2 regions of the Mesorhizobium sp. M1403 genome follow, and region 2 is predicted to be linked to the other one. Evidence: predicted binding sites of a transcription regulator. Region 2 holds the regulator's gene; the other holds the start of a gene.

Region 1 (7,508 bases), on a different contig from region 2:
TGATCAGGCCTTTCAGCGCCTCGGCGACACGAAAGCACTCGTCCTTGACCCAGAGCCTGAGGTCGACCGCCACCTGGTCGTTGCGCGAGCGGGCAGTGTGCAGGCGGCCGGCGGCAGGGCCGATCAAATCGGCGAGGCGGGCCTCGACATTCATGTGGATGTCTTCCAGCCTGGTCGAGAACTCGAATGTGCCGGCCTCGATCTCTGCCAGGATCGTGTTCAGCCCGTGACTGATTTTTTCTTGATCGGCCGCCGAAATAATGCCCGTTTGCGCCAGCATCTCGCTATGGGCGATCGAGCCGCGAATGTCCTGGGCATAGAGTTTGCGGTCGAACGAGATCGACGCGTTGATCGCTTCCATGATTGCGGCCGGACCCGAGGCAAAACGTCCGCCCCACATCTGGTTGCTGGCCTTCTTGTCGCTCATCGCTATAACCCGTGCTCCGGAGCAGTTTTTGAAAAATGGCAGACGGCAATAGATTTTTCCCGGCTTTGCGTCTCATCCTCGCCGCTTTGGTTGCGGGCGTGCTGGCCGGCGCGGTCGCGGTATATGTCAGGGAAAGCGGTTCTGGCAATAACGCGCCCGCGCAAGTGGCCGCCGGCGGCGGCAATGACGACGTCGCCTGCGCCGCCAGGACCGACCATGCCAAGAAGATCGCCGCCGCCGCTACCGGTCAAGTCGCCGCGCTTTTGCCGGCGGATCCGCCGCAATCGCTGAAAAGCCTCGCCTTCAACGGCCCCGACGGCAAGCCGACGACGATCGCCGATCATGCCGGCAAGACGGTGCTGCTCAATCTGTGGGCAACATGGTGCGCACCTTGCCGCGCCGAAATGCCGGCGCTCGATGCACTGCAGAAGGAGATGGGCAGCGACGCGTTTCAGGTTGTTGCAGTCAACGTCGATGCCGGCGACGATACCAAGCCGAAGAAGTTCCTCGAGGACACCGGCGTCAAGGCGCTCGGCTATTATCGCGATGCCACCATGGCGCTGTTCAACGACGTCAAGACGCGCGGCCTGGCGCTCGGTCTGCCGGTCACCATGCTGATCGATGGGCAAGGCTGCCTGATCGCCCATATGAACGGCCCGGCCGAATGGTCGGGGCCGGATGCCAAGCGTCTGGTCGAGGCAGCGCTTCAGCCGGGATAGGCTCAGACCGTGCGCAGGCGCGGCTTGAGCACGGCGATGCTTGCGCCGCGCCGGCTGGCGGTGCGGACTGCCGGAGCCGTGACGCCCGTCAACTCGCCGAATGTCTCGATCGGAGCCGGTTTGCCGAGGTAATAGCCTTGCCCGATCTCGCAAGCCTCGGCGTCAAGGAACTGCAATTCGCCCGGCGTCTCGATGCCCTCCGCCAGGACCGGCAGGCCGAGACCGCGTCCAAGCCCCAGCACGGCGCGGACGATCGCCGCGAACTGGCCGTTCTTGTCGACCGATTTGATGAACGACCCGTCGATCTTGATCTTGTCGAAGGGAAAGGCGCTAAGGTTGGACAGCGAAGAATAGCCGGTGCCAAAATCGTCCATCGCCACATGCACGCCAAGCGCCTTGACCTGCCTCAAGGTTGCCAATGCGCGGGGCATGTCCTTCACCAGGGCCGTTTCGGTGATCTCCAGTTCGAGCCTGCCGGGTGCGAGGCCGGATCTCGACAGTGCGTCGTGCACCTTGCGGCTGAAGTTCGGATTGTGAAGCTGCACGGCGGAGACGTTGACGGCGACCATCAGCGGATTCGTCCAGCGAACAGCATCGTTACAAGCCGTCGTCAGCACCCAGTCGCCGATCTGCGCGATGGCGCCACTGTCCTCGGCCACGGGGATGAAAACGGCCGGGGGAATGTCGCCCCGCTCCGGATGCTGCCAACGGACCAGGGCTTCGAAGCCGATCATCTTGCCGCTGCGGATTTCCTTCTGCGGCTGGTAGACGAGGTGGAACTCCTTGCGGGCGATCGCCTGGCGCAGTTCATGCTCCATCACGCGCTTGTCGCGGGCCGCGGTGCCCATGGCTATCTCGAAAAAACGATAGGTGTCCCTGCCCTCGGTCTTGGCGCGATGGAGTGCCGTGTCGGCATGGCCGATCAGGCCGGCCTGATCTTCGGCATCCAGCGGAAAGAAGGCGATGCCGATGCTGGCCGAAACAAGGCCGGAGCCGACTGAAACCCTGTTTTCCTCCCGGATCGCCGCCAGCAAGTCCTCGGCTATGCGGCCTGCGGCCAGGGGGTCGGGGAGGTTCGGAGCTAAGACGGCAAACTCGTCGCCGCCGAGACGCGCGAGCATCTGTCCGTGGCGCGGAATGCCGGAAATGCAGTGCGCCAGCTTCTGCAGCATGGCGTCACCGGCGCTGTGGCCGTAGAGGTCGTTGACTTGCTTGAATCGGTCGAGGTCAAGCAGCAGGAGCGCCAGATATCCATCCTTGCTGCCACGCTCCATCGAAGCGATTTCTGCTTCGAGCCGGGAAGAAAAGCTCCGCCGATTGGCAAGCCCGGTAAGTGGATCGAAATGCGCGAGACGGAGGATCTCTTCTTCCGCCTTCTTGCGCTCACGGATGTCGCGAACGGCAAGCACCGTATGAGGCCTGCCGCAGTAGGCGATCTTCCTGGCGATCAGCTCGACAGGAATTCTCGTGCCGTCGCTGCCCCTCAATTTCGTTTCTTGTGCCTGTTCGCCGAAGCCGGATACATCGGCTGCGCTCTGTCCATCGAACAGCTCGCCGAGTTGCATCGTGTTCAGGGTGGCTGTCGCCGTGCCCGTCAGTTTCGCCATGCTGTCATTGGCGCTGACTATGCGTGTGCCATCGCAAACGATCAGCCCTTCGACCGCGGCATTGGCGAGATCGTGCATGCGATCGGCCTCGAGCCTCTGCCGGCGAAAGCGCAGGTCGATCCACAGCGCGGCGCCTGACAGCACAAGGATTACCAGGCTGGCGACCGCTGCGGCAAAGGCCTGGGAAATGGGCTCGATGGAATGTTCGGATATTTCAATCGAGGAATCCGGAATGATCGACACCGCGCCCATCGCGATGAAATGCAAGCTGCAAATCGCCAGCGTCAAAAGCGCGGCGCCACCAAGTGTTGCGAGCGCGGACGGGCGGCGCAAGACGACAAGGAGCGCCATTGCCGCGAGCGTCCCGCCGGCCAGAAGCGATATCGCGACAAGGAGCAGGTTCCATACGATCCGGCCCTCGACCTCGAACGCCGCCATGCCGATGTAGTGCGTCGTCGCGATGGCACCACCGAGAATGGCACCGCCGACGAGGAAATGGTCGATGCCGCGGCGCAAGGTGGCAACCCACATCCCAAGCGCGGTCAGGATGACGGCGGCGGCAAGCGAAAAGGCGGATAATCCCGGATTATATGCGTTTGGTATTCCCGGCGTAAACGCAGTCATGGCGATGAAATGCGTCGCCCATATGCCGAACCCGGTCGAAGTTGCGGCGATCATTAGCCAGACAAGCCGGTTTCGGTTGGTCGATCGGCCGACGTGCTTAAGGAGATTTACTGCAGAGAAGCAAGAAATGCCGCAGACGAGGGCGGCAAGTGCGACCAGTCTCAGGTCGTGCTGACTTACAATACAATTATAGACCGTCAGCATCCTGGGTTCACTCGGTCTGCCAAATAACAGGGGAGGTGTGACTGATTAGCTCTTGGAGATTTTAACGAATGGTTAACCCGCGGGCCATGAGGCGGGCCTTTTCGGGGGAAAACCGATGCGCTCCGCCGAGAAGGCGGTGATGTAGTTCCTGGCGACGCTTTCGGTAGCGAGCGCACTTTAGCCGGAAGCGATGTTCATTGACCCGCAACAAAACCGTTGTCCGATTGTCATCAGCGCCACATATTGGCTTTGCGAGAGTGCCCCTTTCGCCAATGACAAACGGGAGATGAAACATGAAGTTCTTCGGCTTCGCGGCCGGTGTTGCCGCCACCTTGACCCTGCTTTCCACCACCTCCGCCTTCGCCGTCACGCAGATCAGCTGGTGGCACGCCATGACCGGCGCCAACGCCGAGGTCGTCGCCAAGATCTCCAAGGATTTCAACGCCAGCCAGAGCGACTATGAGCTCGTTCCGGTGTTCAAGGGCACCTATCCGGAGACGCTGAATGCCGGCATCGCCGCTTTCCGCGCCGGCCAGGCGCCCGATATCCTCCAGGTGTTCGACGTCGGCACCGGCGTGATGATGGCGGCCGAGGGTGCGATCAAGCCGGCGGCCGATGTGCTGACCAGTGCCGGGATGACCTTTGACAAGAGCCAGTATCTGCCCGGCATCGTCGGCTATTATTCGAAGCCGGACGGCACCATGCTGTCGTTCCCTTACAACTCCTCGTCGCCGATCCTCTACTACAACAAGGACATTTTCCAGAAGGCGGGCCTCGACGTGAACAGCCCGCCCAAGACCTGGAACGAGGTGTGGGAAGCTGCCAAGAAGATCAAGACGAGCGGCGCCGCCCCTTGCGGCTATACCTCGACCTGGCTGACCTGGATCCATCTGGAGAATTTCGCGGCGTGGAATGACGTGTCTTGGGCCACTCAGCAGAACGGCCTGGCCGGCGGCGATGTCGAACTCAAGATCAATGCGCCGATTTTCGTCAACCACTTCCAGGCGCTCGCGGACCTGGCCAAGGACGGCACGTTCAAGTATGGCGGGCGCACCTCCGAAGCCAAGCAGATATTCCTCGCTGGCGAATGCGGCATCTTCACCGAATCGTCGGGCGGCCTCGGCGATATCGTCAAGTCCGGCATGAACTATGGCATCGGCCAGCTTCCTTACGATAGCGACGCCAAGGGCGCACCACAGAACACCACGCCGGGCGGTGCCAGCCTGTGGGTGTTCGGCAACAAGTCGGACGAGGAATATAAGGGTGTTGCCGCCTTCTTTGCCTATCTGTCCAAGACCGATGTGCAGGAATATCTGCACCAGAAGTCGGGATACCTGCCTGTGACGCTCGCCGCGTACGAGGCGACCAAGAAATCAGGCTTCTATGACAAAAACCCCGGCCGCGAGACACCCATCCTGCAGATGACGGGCAAGGCGCCGACCGACAACTCGAAGGGCGTGCGCCTGCCGAATCTGCCGCAGGTGCGTGATATCCAGAATGAGGAGTTGGAGAAGATGCTGGCCGGCCAGCAAACCGCTCAGCAGGCGCTCGACAATGCGGTCACACGCGGCAACGCCGCGATCAAGGAAGCGCTGGAGAACTGACGAGATTATCTCGGTTAAAGCGCGTCGCGTTTGAATGGCCACATGCGACGCGCTTTAAGCTCTTGTTCTTATGCATGTCGTTACCCCAAAATCGCTGCGCACTTTTGGGCGACATGCATTAGTCGGTTGAAATATCGCCCACGCGAGCTCGCGTTGGCAACCCCTGGATAGCGAGGGAAATCAGCCTGTCTCCACGCGTCGTATTTCCCAACAAGATCCTGCCGTACCTGCTGGTGGCGCCACAACTCGCCATCACACTGGTTTTCTTCTACTGGCCGGCCGGTCAGGCGCTTTACCAGTCGATGCTCAGGCAAGACCCGTTCGGGCTGAAGAGCAGGTTCGTCTGGTTTGCCAATTTCCGGAAGGTGCTGGCCGATCCGGCCTACCTCAACTCGATCAAGGTCACGGTGGTGTTCTCGCTTGCGACCGCGATCGTTGCCATGGTTGTGGCCCTGCTGCTCGCGGTCATGGCCGAGAAGGCCGTGCGCGGCAAAGGCCTCTACCGCACACTGTTGATATGGCCTTATGCCGTGGCGCCGGCGATTGCCGGCATGCTGTGGCTTTTCTTGTTCAATCCTTCGATCGGCTCGTTGGCCTATTTGCTGAGAAGCCTCGGCATCGCCTGGGACCCGCTGCTCAACGGCACCCACGCCATGATCCTGCTGGTGTCGGCGGCTGCCTGGAAGCAGATCAGCTACAATTTCCTGTTCTTCGTCGCCGGCCTGCAGGCGGTGCCGAAAACGCTGATCGAGGCGGCGGCCATGGATGGCGCCGGCGAGACCAAGCGCTTCTGGACCATCGTCTTCCCGCTGCTTGCGCCGACAACCTTTTTCCTGCTGGTTGTCAACACCGTCTATGCCCTGTTCGACACGTTCGGCATCGTTCATGCCGTCACCGGCGGCGGCCCGGGCAAGACGACCGAGACGCTGGTCTACAAGGTCTACAATGACGGCTTCGTCAATCTGATCCTGGGTGACTCGGCGGCGCAGTCGGTCATCCTGATGGCCATCGTCATCGCCCTGACAGCCATCCAGTTCCGCTATGTGGAACGCAAAGTCCATTACGGCTGAGGGCAGCGATGATCGGCCAATCTCCGCTCCGCACCGTCATCGCCCATGCCGTGCTTATCCTTGGCATATTGATCGTGGCTTTTCCGATCTACTACACCTTCGTTGCCTCGACGCACACGCTGCAAACGATCCTCAGGCCGCCGCTGCCGCTGTTGCCCGGCGACCAGCTATGGAACAATTACAGCGAGGCGCTGTTCGGCGGCATTGGTCGTATCGGCGGTGTCAGCGTCGGCAGACTGCTCCTCAACACCACGATCATGGCGCTCGGCGTCGCGGTGGGAAAGATCTTCATCTCGATCCTGTCGGCCTACGCGATCGTGTTCTTCCGCTTTCCGCTGCGCATGACCTTCTTCTGGCTGATCTTCATCACCTTGATGCTTCCGGTCGAGGTGCGCATTCTGCCGACCTACAAGGTGATGGTCGATCTCGGCATGATCGACACCTATGCCGGCCTGATTATCCCGCTGATCGCCTCGGCCACCGCAACGCTGCTGTTTCGTCAGTTCTTCATGACCATCCCGGGCGAACTGGTCGAGGCGGCGCGTGTCGACGGTGCCGGTCCATGGCGCTTCTTTTTCGATATTCTGTTACCGCTGTCGCGGACAAACATCGCCGCGCTGTTCGTGATCCTCTTCATCTACGGCTGGACGCAGTATCTTTGGCCGCTGCTCGTTACCAACAGCAACGACATGAACACCATCGTCATCGCGCTGAGAAAGATGGTTTCCTTCGCCGATGCCGATACCCAATGGCACCTGGTCATGGTCACCGCGATGCTGGCCATCGTGCCGCCGATCCTCGTCGTGGTGCTGATGCAACGCTGGTTCGTGCGCGGCTTGGTCGAATCCGAAAAGTGAGAAGCCGATGGCGACCGTCGATCTGAAGGATGTCAAGAAGGTCTATCCCAGCGGCGTCGAAGCCGTGAAGGGCGTTTCCATCGCCATTCCCGACAAGGAGCTTTGCGTGCTGGTCGGCCCCTCCGGTTGCGGCAAGTCCACGCTGCTGAGGATGATCGCCGGGCTGGAGACCATTTCTGCCGGTACAGTCGCCATCGACGGCAAGGTGGTCAACACCATTGGTCCGACTGAGCGTGACATCGCCATGGTGTTCCAGAACTACGCGCTCTATCCGCATATGAAGGTCTACGACAACATGGCTTATGGCCTGCGCAACCGCGGTACGCCGAAGGACGAGATCGACAGCAGGGTGCGCTCGACAGCCAAGGTGCTGGAGCTTTCGGCGCTGCTCGACCG
Region 2 (7,508 bases):
AAGAGCATGAAGGCAACGGCCGCGCAGGCGAGGACACCGACGATCCAGCTCCAGGTGGCGCCGATCGAGCCCCGTGGTCCGCCGCCCATCAGCTGGAAGGTCCTGTCCAGCGGCGCAACGGTGCGCCCGCTGGTGATCAGCCATGCCATGCCGCGCCAGACCAGCAATCCGCCGAGCGTCACGATAAAGGCAGGAACCTGGAGATAGGCGATGATGAAACCCTGAAACGCTCCGATAGCCAGGCCGAGCACCAGGCCGGCGGCCAGTGCGATGACCCACAGCCAGGGGCTGCCAAGCTGAAATCCCATGATGCGGACGAGGAATTCGGCCTGCGCCACGCCCATCACCATGCCGATCACGCCTTCCACGGAGCCGACGGAAAGATCGATGTTGCGCATCACGATGACCAGCACCATGCCGGTCGCCATGATCGCCACCGACGAGGTCTGCACCGAAAGGTTCCAGAGATTGCGCGGCGTCAGGAAGAGCCCGCCCGACAGTATGTGGATCCCGACCCAGATGACCAGCAGCGCGCCGACCATGCCGAGCATGCGCGTGTCGAGTTCGGTTGCCTTGAGAAATCGGGCAACGACGCCGAGCTCCGATTCCCGCGCCCGGTCTGCCGTCGAGCTGTCGACCGGCGTGTTGGAAGTCGTGTCGGTCATGATGTTTCTCCCGCCGGGTTGCCGTCTGCCGCGGATGCCGGAAGCAGCCTAGAAGTTATCCGCCGGAAGCGGAAAAACAATTCTTTCTTGAAAAAACGCCGCGGCAAGCGGCCGCGGCGTTCGGACTTCTCGGAAACTCGGATCAGTTGCAGACCGGAACAGCGCCCGCCGCCACGCCCGCGCAGACCTCTTCTTTCTTGATCCAGCCGGCGTCGATGACGACGTTGAGGTTGTCCTTGGTGATGGCGACCGGGGTCAGGAACAGGGACTTTACGGTGTTGCCGCCGGGCGTGGTGAAATCCTTCACGCCGGCAATGTCGGTCATCTGCTTGCCGTCGGCCAATTGCGAGGCGATCTCGGCGGCGTTCTTGCCGAGCTCGCGCGCGTCCTTCCACACCGAGACCGTCTGTGTGCCGAGCGCGATGCGATTCAGCGCGGCGTGGTCGCCGTCCTGGCCCGAGACCGGAACCGATCCAGCCAACCCTTGCGCCGTCAGTGCGGCGACGACGCCGCCGGCAGTGCCGTCGTTAGCGGCGACCACCGCATCGACCTTGTTGTCGTTCGCGGTCAGGAACTGTTCCATGTTCTTCTGGGCGTTGGCCGGCAGCCAGCCGTCGGTATAGGCCTCGCCGACATTCTTGATCTTGCCGCTGTCGATGGCGTCCTTCAGCACTTCCATCGAACCGGCAAAAAGGAAATCGGCATTCGGATCGGCGCCCGAGCCCTTGATGAAGACATAGTTGCCTTCCGGCTTCACCTTGAACACGTCGCGGGCCTGCATGCGGCCGACTTCCTTGTTGTCGAAGGTCAGGTAAAAGACGTCCTTGTTCTCGATCAGCCGGTCGTAGCCGACAACCGGAATACCTTCGTCCAGCGCCTTCTGCACGGCCGGCCCTATCGCCGAGGCGTCCTGCGCCAGGATGATCAGTGCGTTGGCGCCCTGCGAGATCAGGCTCTCGACGTCGGTGAGCTGCTTGCCGGGGTTGGACTGTGCGTCGGCGGAAATATACTTGTCGCCTGCGGCCTCGATGGCCGCCTTCATTGCGGCTTCGTCGGTCTTCCAGCGCTCTTCCTGGAAGTTCGACCAGGAAACGCCGATGACCTTGTCCTTAGCCTGCGCCACCGACGCAAGCGCCAGCGTCATGGCGACACCCGCCAGAATGGCGGTCGTGAATTTCTTCATCATATCCTCCCTGCGCCGCGTACGGCGTGACCAATTGGCCCCAAAGGCCAGCTTAGAGGCGCTAATTTTTTCGAGCCTCGAAAAAATACTGGCCCGATCTCCCGCTGCTGTCAACATCGATTCTGATGGATTTTGATGTTGCTGCGAGTTTTTTCGAGCTTCGGAATAAACGATGACAGCGCCACCTGCATCTGACACTATTTGCCTCATCTGACACTATTTGTCGGCATTACCGACGGCTTCCGGTTCATGAGCGGCCGCGGCAAACCGGGAGGAAAGCAAAACGATGTCGGTCGGAATCCGCCATGACGATTTGCGCCGGCGCAACCGGGCGATGGTGATCTCGGCCGTGCGCCGGGCCGGCCAGCCATCGCGTACGGAGATCGCCGCAACCACCGGCCTCAGCCATTCGACCATATCGGCGATCTCCTCCGACCTGATACGGGAAGGCATCCTCGCCGAGAGCAAGGCAAGCGAACCCGTTTCGTTGAAACGCGGTCGTCCGCAGGTCGGCCTCGCCCTCAATCCGGAAGCGGCGGCGGTGCTGACCGTGGTGTTGTCGCTGAATTTCCTGTCGGCCGCCATCATCGACTATGCGGGGCAGGTGGTCGCCGAGGAACAGCGCCGGCTGGACACGCTGACCATGCCGCGCGACGAACTGATCCGCGAATGCATGGCCATCGTCCGGCGCCGGCTGGACGATCCAGATCTTGACGTCCGCAGTGTCGCCCGCATCGCCCTGGCGATTCAGGGAATTACCGACTCCCCTGCACGCGCCATGCTGTGGTCGCCGATCACGCCGCAGACGGACATCGCCTTTGCCGACATGCTGGAAGATGAATTCGGCATCCCGGCCACGGTGGAGAACGACTGCAATATGATGGCGGTGGCTTTGCGCTGGCGCGATCCGGATCGCTATCGCGACGACTTCATCGCCATCCTGCTTTCGCACGGCATCGGCATGGGGCTGGTGTTGAAGGGCGAGCTGTTCACCGGCACGCATTCCTCGGGCGGCGAGTTTGGCCACATGATCCATCGTCCGGGCGGCGCGCTCTGCCGTTGCGGGCGGCGCGGCTGCATCGAGGCCTATGCCGGCAATTACGCCATCTGGCGCAACGCCACGCAGATGAGCGAAGACAGCCAACCGGTCGCCGACGTCAGCGACGCCGACATGCGCGCGCTGGCGGTTCGGGCGCGCGAGAAGGACGGGCCGGAACGCGAAGCCTACCGCAAGGCCGGCGAAGCGCTGGGTTTCGGTCTCGGCTCGCTGTTCGCGCTGATCGATCCGGCACCGGTCGCAATGGTCGGCGCCAGTGCCGCCGCCTTTGATCTGATCGAGCCGGCCTTGCGGAAGGCCATCGCCCAGACCGCCGGCGGCCAGCATTCGGGCTCGATCTCCTTCGATACCGAGCCGAACGAATTGCCGCTGATCCGCGAAGGCTGTGCAATGCGGGCGTTAAGCTTCGTCGACCAGCAGATTTTCGCGCCGGGCGCGCAAATGAGGCCCGGCGTCAGAAAGAACGTAGCCTGACTGGGCGGGTCAATCTTCCCTGATCGCGTAGCCGGCACCGCGGATGGTGCGGATGACATCAGGCATGCGGCCGTTGTTGACGGCTTTGCGCAGCCGCCCGACATGCACGTCGACGGTGCGTTCGTCGATATAGATCGTCTCGCCCCAGACATTATCGAGTAACTGGCTGCGCGAGAAGACGCGGCCCGGATGCCGCATCATGAATTCGAGCAGCCGGAATTCGGTCGGCCCGAGCCGGATCTCGGTCTTCTTGCGATACACCCTGTGCGATTCGCGATCGAGCACGATGTCGCCGACCTTCAGCACGCTGGACAGCACTTCCGGCTTGGCGCGGCGCAGCAGCGCCTTGACCCTGGCCATGAATTCCGGTGTCGAAAACGGTTTGACCAGATAGTCGTCGGCGCCGGTCGAAAGACCGCGTACCCGGTCGCTCTCCTCGCCGCGCGCGGTCAGCATGATGATCGGCAGCCGTTCGGTTTCGGGGCGCACCCGCAACCGGCGGCAGAGCTCGATGCCGGAAACCGCTGGTATCATCCAGTCGAGCACCAGAAGATCGGGCACATTCTCCTGCAAACGGATCTCGGCTTCGTCGCCGCGTGTCACCACCTCGACCTGGTAGCCTTCGGATTCGAGATTGTAGCGGAGCAGCACACCCAACGGCTCCTCGTCCTCCACCACCATTATGCGTGGTGCGATCATCGGCTGGGCACCCCCATCATGTCGCCGGTGCGGACATTGTCGTTTCGTCTTGCTTCGGACGATTGACCGGCAATTGCTCGCCGGTCAGCACATAATACGCATTTTCGGCGATGTTGGTGACATGGTCGCCGATCCGCTCCAGATTCTTGGCGCAGAACAGCAGATGCGTGCAAGCGGTGATGTTGCGCGGGTCTTCCATCATGTAGGTCAACAGTTCGCGGAACACCGACGTATATTTGACGTCGATGCGCTCGTCGGCGGCGCGTAGCTTGGCCAACGCGGCCGCATCGCCTGCAGCATACTCCTCGATGACGCCCTGCACCTGGATGAGCACCAGCTGCGCCATCGCATCGATGGAATGCGATAGGTCGCGCGGTGTGACGCTAAGGCCGACCGCACTCACACGCTTGGCGATATTCTTGGCAAGGTCGCCGATGCGTTCGAGATCGCCGGCCATGCGGATCGCCCCGACGACATGGCGCAGATCGTGGGCCATCGGCTGGCGCTTGGCGATCAGGGTGATGGCGCGGTCGTCCAGTTCGCGTTGACGCGCATCCATGATGGCATCGTCGGAAACGACGCGTTGCGCCAGCACGTTGTCAGAATTCAACAGGGCCTTGGTCGCCCCGCCGACCATCGAACCGGCGAGGTCGGCCATGTCGCGGATCAGCTTGCTGATCTGCTCGAGATCCTCGTCGAAAGAAGCGACTGTGTGTTCGCCCATGGTCCTGTCCTTATATGCATGATCGGAACGGCTCAGCCGAAGCGGCCGGTGATGTAATCCTGCGTGCGCTTCTCGCGGGGCGACGTAAAGATCTTCTCGGTCCGGTCGAACTCGACCAGTTCACCCAGATACATGAAGGCGGTCTGGCGCGACACGCGCGCCGCCTGCTGCATGTTGTGGGTGACGATGACGATCGTGTAATCGGCTTGCAACTCGTCTATCAGCTCCTCGATCTTGGCGGTCGACAGCGGGTCGAGTGCCGAAGCCGGCTCATCGAGCAGAATGACTTCCGGCTTCACCGCCACGGTGCGGGCAATGCAAAGCCGCTGCTGCTGGCCGCCTGACAGGCTCAAGCCGCTGGCGTTGAGCTTGTCCTTGACCTCGCCCCACAGCGCGGCCCGCTTCAACGCTTGTTCGACGCGGCCGTCCATTTCGGACTTGCCGAGATTCTCATAGAGCCTGACCCCGAAGGCGATGTTCTCGTAGATCGACATAGGGAACGGCGTCGGCTTCTGGAACACCATGCCGATCTTGGTCCTCAGGAGATTGAGATCCTGCGAGCGGTCGAGAATGTTCTTGCCGTCGAGCAGCACCTGGCCCTCGGCTGTCTGCTTCGGGTAGAGTTCGTAGATGCGGTTGAACACACGCAGCAGCGTCGATTTCCCGCAGCCCGAAGGGCCGATGAAGGCAGTGACGCTGCGCTCGGGCAGCGACAAGGTGATGTCCTTCAACGCCTTGCTCTGGCCGTAGTAGAAGTTGAGGTTCTTGACCTCGATCTTCGTCTTCTCGGCGACCGTTTCGGTCATCGTCATGTCCGGGGACAACATCTGTGTCATCTGTCCTCTCTGCGTCCGGTAAGGCTGCGGGCGAGGATGCTCAAGCCCAGAACCGTCAGGGTGATTATGAGTGCGCCGGTCCACGCCAGTTGCTGCCATTCCTCGTAAGGGCTGAGAGCGAACTGGAAGATGGTCACCGGCAGGCTGGCCATCGGCGCGTTGATATTGCTGCTCCAGAACTGGTTGTTGAGCGCGGTGAAGAGCAGCGGCGCCGTCTCGCCGGAAATGCGTGCTATCGCCAGCAATATGCCGGTGACGATGCCGGACAATGCGGCGCGGTAGGCGACCGAACGGATCACCACCCAACGCGGCGCGCCGATCGCGGCACCGGCTTCACGCAACGCGTTCGGCACCAGGTTGAGCATGTCTTCAGTGGTGCGCACGACCACCGGAATGACCAGGATGGCAAGCGCAACGGCGCCGGCTATGGCCGAGAAATGCCCCATTGGCCGCACCATCAACTCATAGACGAACAAGCCGATGATGATCGAGGGCGCCGACAACAGGATGTCGTTGATGAAGCGCACGACGGTGGTGATGCGCGAGAAACGCCCATATTCGGCCATGTAGGTTCCCGCCAGCACGCCGATCGGCGTGCCGACGACAACGGCGATGATCGTCATCAGCAGGCTGCCCGCGATTGCATTGAGCAGGCCGCCGGCCTCGCCTGGCGGTGGCGTCATCTCGGTGAAGACCGCGAACGAAAGCCCGGCTGTGCCCTTATAGACCAGTGCACCGAGAATGAGCGCCAGCCAGGCAAGCCCGATGCCGGCGGCGACGACGCAAAGCGCCATCATCACCGAATTCCTGGCTTTGCGGCGGCTGTGGAGCGATGAGGATGTCGACATCGGTCAGGCTCCCGTACGGGCGTCGATCCGCATCAGCATATAGCGGGCGGCGGCAAGGATCAGGAAAGTGATGACGAACAGGATCAGGCCGAGCGAAACCAGAGAGGAGGTGTAGAGATCGCCGTCGGCCTCGGTGAATTCATTGGCGATGGTCGCCGAGATCGTCGTGCCCGGCGCGAACAGAGAGGCGCTGATGCGGTGAGCGTTGCCAATGACGAAGGTCACCGCCATGGTTTCGCCGAGCGCGCGGCCGAGGCCAAGCATGACGCCGCCCATGATACCGATGCGGGTATAGGGAATGACCACGCGCCGGGTCACTTCCCAGGTCGTGCAACCGATGCCGTAGGCCGATTCCTTCAGCACCGCCGGCACCGTATCGAAGACGTCCTTGGTGATCGAGGTGATGAAGGGCAGCACCATGATGGCGAGGATCAGCGCCGAGGTTAGAAGGCCGATGCCGTAAGGAGGGCCGGCGAAAAGGCTGGATAGTCCCGGCACGCCGTGGAAGATGTTGATGATGAAGGGCTGTATCGTCGTCTGCAGGAACGGCGCGAACACGAACAGGCCCCAGATGCCGTAGATGATCGAGGGAATGCCGGCCAACAGCTCGACCGCTATGCCGATCGGGCGCCTGAGCGGGCGCGGGCAGAGTTCGGTGAGAAACACGGCAATGCCGATGCCGATCGGAACCGCGATCAGGATGGCGATGGCCGCCGTGACCAGGGTGCCGTAGATCGGCGCCAGCGCGCCAAATTTTTCCGTAACCGGATTCCAGCTCTCAGTCGTCAGGAAAGAGAACCCGAAGGACGACAGGGCCTGCCATGAGCCGGCAAACAGCGAGATTGCGACACCACCGAGGATGACCAGCACAAGAATTGCGGAAGCGCGGGTGAGTCCGCGGAATATGGCGTCTGTGAGCGCGAAGCGCCGCACCGTAGCTTCCCTGGCCCGGGCTGCAGATGATAGCATGGCATCGGAAGCGATGGTCATTGGGTCCTCGCGATTGAAGGCAACAGGGAGGG

The links. The regulator PhoB, encoded in region 2, activates phosphate uptake and scavenging genes when phosphate is short. The targets are predictions, from matches to a motif close to TGTCATNNANCTGTCAT.
Region 1: a site for PhoB is predicted at 3,796-3,812, ahead of ugpB (sn-glycerol-3-phosphate ABC transporter substrate-binding protein UgpB). Genes of this name have one in related genera too.

What each region holds. Positions count from the first base shown of each region.
Region 1 covers NZ_JAMYKY010000018.1:46,612-54,119, reverse strand. Annotated here, with positions in the region: gene argH (argininosuccinate lyase) at 1-427, opposite strand, end outside; gene tlpA (thiol:disulfide interchange protein TlpA) at 463-1,146, shown strand; gene NKH01_RS24670 (bifunctional diguanylate cyclase/phosphodiesterase) at 1,149-3,581, opposite strand; gene ugpB (sn-glycerol-3-phosphate ABC transporter substrate-binding protein UgpB) at 3,875-5,185, shown strand; gene ugpA (sn-glycerol-3-phosphate ABC transporter permease UgpA) at 5,371-6,255, shown strand; gene ugpE (sn-glycerol-3-phosphate ABC transporter permease UgpE) at 6,264-7,112, shown strand; gene NKH01_RS24650 (sn-glycerol-3-phosphate import ATP-binding protein UgpC) at 7,120-7,508, shown strand, end outside.
Region 2 covers NZ_JAMYKY010000017.1:67,268-74,775, forward strand. Annotated here, with positions in the region: gene NKH01_RS24050 (sugar ABC transporter permease) at 1-665, opposite strand, end outside; gene xylF (D-xylose ABC transporter substrate-binding protein) at 808-1,848, opposite strand; gene NKH01_RS24060 (ROK family protein) at 2,135-3,379, shown strand; gene phoB (phosphate regulon transcriptional regulator PhoB) at 3,389-4,078, opposite strand; gene phoU (phosphate signaling complex protein PhoU) at 4,095-4,802, opposite strand; gene pstB (phosphate ABC transporter ATP-binding protein PstB) at 4,835-5,638, opposite strand; gene pstA (phosphate ABC transporter permease PstA) at 5,635-6,486, opposite strand; gene pstC (phosphate ABC transporter permease subunit PstC) at 6,490-7,476, opposite strand.